DNA from 2 places in the Thermosipho africanus Ob7 genome. Region 1 is predicted to be linked to the other one. Evidence: riboswitches for the same ligand, from Rfam matches in the RefSeq annotation. Region 1 holds a riboswitch; the other holds the start of a gene.
The links. A riboswitch is a leader RNA that binds a small molecule or an ion and turns the genes downstream of it on or off. The one in region 1 is predicted to bind cobalamin.
Positions count from the first base shown of each region.

Region 1 (3,288 bases):
ATCGTTATTTTTTTCCTCAACTGCTTTTTTCATAGCAAGAATTGAACGTGTACAATTGGAGATCCTTGCTTGATTTATTACATCCTCATCATCTATGTAGCATTTTACTTTCACGTTATACTTTTCCAAGAATTTTTTACTTATTCCAGCCTTAATCATCTTTGTATCAACTACAATATTGGCACCGTTTTTCACAGTTTCTTTAAAAACTGATATAGGATCATTTTTAAATCTTAAGAGTTCTTCAAATTCAAAATCGGCAGTTGCATGGATTACCCTTGTTACAATATCCAAGTAACCTGGTTTGTGTTCTTTTTTCAAATTTTTTCTTATAATTAAAAAACTCTTTTTCTCTATTTCAAAAGGATCAGTATACTTCACTTTTTTCAATCCTTTCAAAAAGAATATCTGAAACCTTTTTGTCGTACAAAATAGGTTTTAATATCTTGAACTTTATTGGATATTTTTCTAAAATTTCTGGAATATCTTTTTTTATATGCATTCCTTCAAATAAGAAAAGTGGAAGAACAACTATTTCCTCGACCTTTTCTTTCAAAAATTCCTTTACAGCATCTTCAATACTTGGCTCGTTAAATTCCATAAAGCCCAATTTGCAATTTTTGTATTTTCTTTGTAAGTCTTCAAAATATCTGTATACAATCTCTTTTGTTTCTTGAACTCTACTACCATGAGCAACCAATAATATACCCTTCATTTTACATCCTCCAAATTCTGGTCAATTCCCTTTGAAACATTGGCTGAGTCAAAGGTAGCCATCTCCCTTATCATCTTTATAGCTGCTTCTATAAGTGGCATAGAAAGAACTGCTCCTGTTCCCTCACCAAGTCTCATATCAAGATCGAGAATAGGACGCAAATTTAAAGAATCCAATATAACTTTGTGACCTTTTACGTAAGATTTGTGTCCACTAAATACGTAATTTATAACATCTTTGTCTAAATAGTAGGAAATTAAAAATGCCGAAGTGGTGGGAAAACCATCAATTACGACAGGAACTTTAGAGTGTGCAGCTTCAAGTATAAATCCTGCCATTTCACCTATGCAGTATCCTCCAACCTTTGAAAGAACATCTATTGGGTCATTTGGATCAGGCCTGTTAACTTCAATTGCTCTTAATATTGCCTCTCTTTTCCTTTTAATTCCTTCGCTATCAAGCGGTGTTCCAATGTCGATAATATCATCAATGTTGTATCCAAATGCAACAGCAATCGCAGAAGCGGTTGTGGTGTTCCCTATCCCCATATCCCCCACAGCAAGAAGATCTGCTCCTTCCTCTATTGCCTCTCTTGCTATTTTTTTACCAAGCTCAATGCACTTTTCTGCTTCCTCTCTACTCATTGCAGGACCTTTTGTAAAATCTTTTGTACCATAACCGACCTTCATTTTTATCAATGAATGATTATCTTGAAAATCATAATCAACGCCTGCATCAACCACATAAACCTTTGCACCAACATGTCTTGAAAAGACATTTATTGCAGCACCACCATTTAAAAAGTTAAAAACCATTTGATAAGTAACATCCTTAGGATATGCAGAAACTCCATTTTCTACAACACCATGATCTGATGCAAAGACGTATACTCTCTTGTCGTTAAACAATTCTGGAATTTCTTTGTTTTGAATAAGTGCCATCTTTAGTGCGATGTCTTCTAGATATCCAAGACTTCTAACCGGTTTTGTTAAGTTATTTAGCCTATCAATAACCTTTTGTTTTAAATCCACAAAATCCCCCCTTTGAATATATCTAAACAAAAATTTCCACAAAAAGCCCCTAGCTTTTGTGGAATTGCTACACCTTAGGCAGGTCTCCCGGCTCCCGGATCAACCTACTCTCCACGCCTTCCCAGGAAATACTCCCAGTGGCATTCTGTGGATTTCGTCCCCGGTTACGGTTGCTGGGCAGCCCCGGCCTTTCACCGGCGTTCCCTTTTAAACCGCTTTGGTACCCAAGGTGTTAACATTATATTCAATTTTCTGTATGCATTATACCACCAATTTTTACCTTTATCAACTTAGACTTTTAGTTATAAACTTTGATTATTTGCAAATCTTGATTTAAAAGCACAAATTTTGCAGGATATCCTTCCTTTATTCTTCCCCCATCTATACCTACGCTCTTTAGAGCGTTATAAGAAGATACCTTTGATAAATCCTTTAATGAGCAATTAGTAACCTTTTTAAAGTTTCTCAGTCCATCACTAAATTTCAGAGTACTCCCAGCAAGCGCACCATTTTCTAGCCTTGCTATACCATCTTTGACTTTAACCAGTAACCCTCCAAGGTCATATATCCCATCCTTTAAACCTGCTGCAGAAATACTATCTGTTACAAGAATTATCCTATCAGGTCCAAGTAATTTATATACAAGTCTTAAAAAATCTTGCGAAAGATGTATTAAATCTGGAATAATCTCAACAAATGGTTTATAAAGAAATACGCCACCAACAATCCCTATTTCTCTGTGGTGAAGTTGTGGTAGAGCATTTGGAAAATGCGTTATCCTATTTACTCCAGCCTCATATGCTTTTTTGAAAATATCAAATGTAGCATTTGAATGCCCTATAGATGCTGCTACTTTATTTTCTTTTAGTATTTTCAAAAGTTCAAAAAAACCTTTAATTTCTGGTGCAATTGTCATAATTTTTATTCTTTCAAGGTCTATAATTTTTCCATCAAAATCAGTTATATACTTCTTGTTTTGAGCTCCAGCCCTTTCTTTGTTTATAAAGGGCCCTTCAAGATGTAAATAAAATAGTGAAGAATGCTTTGCTGAAGAAAATTTTTTAATAACCTTTTCTAACATTTTAAAATCCGCAGAAACTGTTGTTGGAAAAAGATAAGTAACGCCTTCTTTTTCAACAAGATCTGCCCATTGTTTAAATTCTTCTTTTGTACTCTGCATACAATCTATTCCCATGAATCCGTGTGTATGTGTATCAGCAAACCCTGGCATTAAAACGTATTTGGGAGTACAATCATATTTTCTTATACTCAATATTTTATCTTCAAACTCAATGCTTCCTGTAAATTCTCCATCAATAGGATCCACAATAAGGACATTTTCAATTAACATATTTTCACCTTCAGATTATCACACTTTTTGAAAGTTTTTCTGGTTTGTCTGGGTTTAAACCTTCAACTACGGCCTTTTTAAATGACAGAACTTGAGAAAATATCATTTTTAAAGGTGTCTCAAGTCCATTATCGTATTCTATATCAATATCACCATTTCTACCTAGAAGTATTACTTTAGTATATTTTTCG
Region 1 is NZ_NKRG01000008.1:50,908-54,195, reverse strand. Features, by position in the region: gene OB7_RS08430 (precorrin-8X methylmutase) at 1-381, opposite strand, end outside; gene OB7_RS08425 (sirohydrochlorin chelatase) at 368-715, opposite strand; gene cobT (nicotinate-nucleotide--dimethylbenzimidazole phosphoribosyltransferase) at 712-1,746, opposite strand; cobalamin riboswitch at 1,807-1,989, opposite strand; gene nagA (N-acetylglucosamine-6-phosphate deacetylase) at 2,045-3,097, opposite strand; gene OB7_RS08410 (SIS domain-containing protein) at 3,108-3,288, opposite strand, start outside.

Region 2 (3,288 bases), on a different contig from region 1:
TGTTCAATTATATCGCTACCACATTTCAATGTCTTAAACCATTTCAAAAATTCTTTGACAACATTTCCCTTTAAAACGGCACCATGCTGTGGAGCAATCATATAAATTTCATATTCTGATACTCTATCAACCCAAATCTTACAAGCAGCATTTGAAGTCATATATCTTTTATGAAAACCTTCCATTGCACTTACTAGATTTTTAAAGTCGCCTTCATATATTTGCACCCTTTGACTAAATGGTAGTAAAGAAACACCTATATCACCGCTAAATAATATTTTAGAGATTGGATCATAGACATTAAAGTGACCTGGGGCATGCAAAAAATGTGCCGGAACAAAATCAAGTGTATATCCAGAAAATCTAACACCCTTTTCTCCTCTATCCTTTAGTCCAACTATTCTGTTTTTATCAAAAACGCCAAAATGTGGTAAAAATCTTATCCAAAGTTCTGAAATATAAATTTTTGCTCTGCTTGCTATTGTAAGCCACATCGTTATTCCAGAAGAAACATCAGGGTCTTGGTGCGAATAAAATATTCCTTCTATATTTTCAGGAGCAATAATTTCAGATACATTTGCGAGCACCCTTGGAAAAACATGAGCTCCACCTGGATCTAATAAAAAACCTTTATTTTCATGGATAATTAAATATTGATTAGTTGGAACCATATTTGGATCCTCTGTCTCTTCCCAACCAAGAAGGTAATATTTATGCTTGCCATCATCATATAAACAAATATTATTCATACTTTTTACCCCCTTTACTATTTATTATACCAGAAAAATAAACATTTTTCAGTTTTTTAGAACTATAAAAAATATTAACAATACAAACTTTCATATTTATAAAGATTTAAGGTTATTAACTTTATTTTTACTTGAAATCTATTACACAATGTTATAGAATAAGATGCTAAATGAATTGTTAATATATAGATAAGGAGGTTGATCATGGAAAAATCACAGGAAAGGTTAATACTTTTAACAGGATTGTTTACTGCCGTCATTATCATCTCAAACATAATAGCAGGAAAACTAGTTAATATTGGCCCATTTGTTATCACTTTATCAGTTTTAATTTATCCACTTAGCTTTGGAATATCTAATATAATATTTGAAGTTTATGGAGCTAATATGGCAAAAAAGGTTATCAAAGTTGGATTTTTAGCCTCACTTATTTTAGTAATATATTCATATTTAGTAATATTTTATCCACCATCAAATATTTTTGACAAAAATAATGCTTATATAACAGTTTTCAATTCAACTCCAAGAATAATATTAGCAAGCTTTTTAGCTTATCTTTCAGCACAATATACTAATATTTGGGCTTTTAACTTACCTAAAAAACTATTCAACTATGAAAATATTACTTTTAGAAATGCTTTTTCAATGATAATCACTCAATTTGTAGATTCTATAGTTTTCGTTGTAGTATCCTTTTTTGGCTCATATGATCTTAACGTATTGTTTAATATGATATTATCACAGTATATAGTAAAGCTGGCTCTATCAATTTTTAACAGTCCAATAATCAATATGAGCGTTAAAAAAATTAAAAATGAATTTGCTTTCGAAGAATAATACACGATTAATTGGCTTTTTATAAAATAATTAAAGATTACAAAAATTATAATTTTTGTTATAATTCTCTAGAAAAGTGAATATTATTTTGGAATAAAGGTGCCTATTTGGCTTAAAAGGGAAGCTGGTGAAAATCCAGCGCGGCCCCGCCACTGTAACCGAGGACGAAATCCACAGTATGCCACTGGGAAGTATTCCTGGGAAGGCGTGGAGAGTAGGATGATTCGGAAGCCAGGAGACCTGCCTTTATTTCAAAACGTTTCTCAATCTCGAGGGAAGATTGAGAAAAATTTTTTATTCAATACTTTGGAGGTGAGATAGTGAAAATTCATGAGTTTGTTGGTAAAAAACTTTTAAAAGAAGCAGGGATTGAAACACCAAATGGCTATGTAATTAAAAACTCAGACAGTCTACAAGTAAAATTTCTTCCAGCAGTTTTAAAAAGTCAAGTCCTTGTTGAAAGCAGAATGAAAGCAGGTGGAAATTTGCAAACACAAAAGACGAATTTTTCACCAATACATAAAATCTATTAGAAAAAGATATCCATGGTGAAAAACCTTATGCAATTCTTGTTGAAGAAAAAATAAATATTAAACAGATATAAAAATTCTTTTCTCAGAAAGTGGTGGTATAGAAATTGAAAACAATAAAAATAATATTTTAAATCTAAACATAAATGATTATAAAAAGCTGCCTGATAAATTTCACGATATTGTTATTAGCTATATAAATTATTTATTGAAAAAGAATTGACTCTTCTTGAAATTAATCTTCTTGCAGAAGATGAAAATGGCAAGTTAATCGCGCTTGATTGTGTAATGCATCTTGATGACAATGCATTATTTAGACAAAAATGGGCTCAAGAATTTGTAAATGATTAATATCCATTTCATTTTGTAAAATTAGATGGTGATATTGGCAGTATCGGTTGTGGAGCTGGAATAGTTATGGCAACAATGGATGCAGTAAATCTATATTGTGGAAAACCTGCCAACTTTTTGGATCTTGGTGGTGGAGCAAATTCAAATATAACTTTAGAAGCAATGAGATCACTAAAATCACTAAATGTATAAAAATCATAATGAATATATTTGGTTGTATTACAAAATGCGACGAAATAGCAAAAGCAATCGTAAAATTCAAAAACGAAAATAAAAATGTTCCTATACTTGTAAGAATTACCGGACCCAATGAAAACGAAGCCAAACGAATATTAGATGAAAATAACATAGCTTATTTTGATGATATGTACGAGATGATTAAATTGCAATAAGGGGAAGTATCATGATTAATGGAAATGAAAAAGTCTGTGCTCAAGGTATTACTGGAAAATATGGTAAATTTCACACAAAAAAATGATTGAATATGGAACAAATATAGTTTGTGGAGTTTCAAAAAACAATAAAGTAACAAATATTGAAAATATTCCTGTTTTTGATAACATGTTCGAAGCTGTAAAAAAATATAAATGTGATACTAGCGTGGTTTTTGTTCCGACCCTTTATGCTAAAAGTGCTATATTTGAAGCCATTGATTCAGGAATTAAAAAAATCATCACAATAACTGAGCACATTCCAATTCACGATATGATCGAAATATATAAAAAAGTAAAAGAGAAAAATATAACATTTGTAGGTCCAAATTGTCCAGGAATTATTCTTCCAGGAGTAAGTAAAATTGGAATAATGCCATCATCAGATTT
Region 2 is NZ_NKRG01000001.1:401,326-404,613, reverse strand. Features, by position in the region: gene OB7_RS02050 (oxygen-binding di-iron domain-containing protein) at 1-749, opposite strand, end outside; gene OB7_RS02045 (queuosine precursor transporter) at 954-1,586, shown strand; cobalamin riboswitch at 1,667-1,848, shown strand; gene OB7_RS09895 (hypothetical protein) at 1,907-2,119, shown strand; gene OB7_RS10145 (hypothetical protein) at 2,336-2,467, shown strand; gene OB7_RS10140 (hypothetical protein) at 2,534-2,659, shown strand; gene OB7_RS09890 (hypothetical protein) at 2,668-2,859, shown strand; gene OB7_RS02035 (succinate--CoA ligase subunit alpha) at 2,942-3,288, shown strand, end outside.
Region 2: it holds a riboswitch for cobalamin, as region 1 does, so the genes downstream of both, OB7_RS09895 (hypothetical protein) here and cobT (nicotinate-nucleotide--dimethylbenzimidazole phosphoribosyltransferase) in region 1, are expected to answer to the same signal.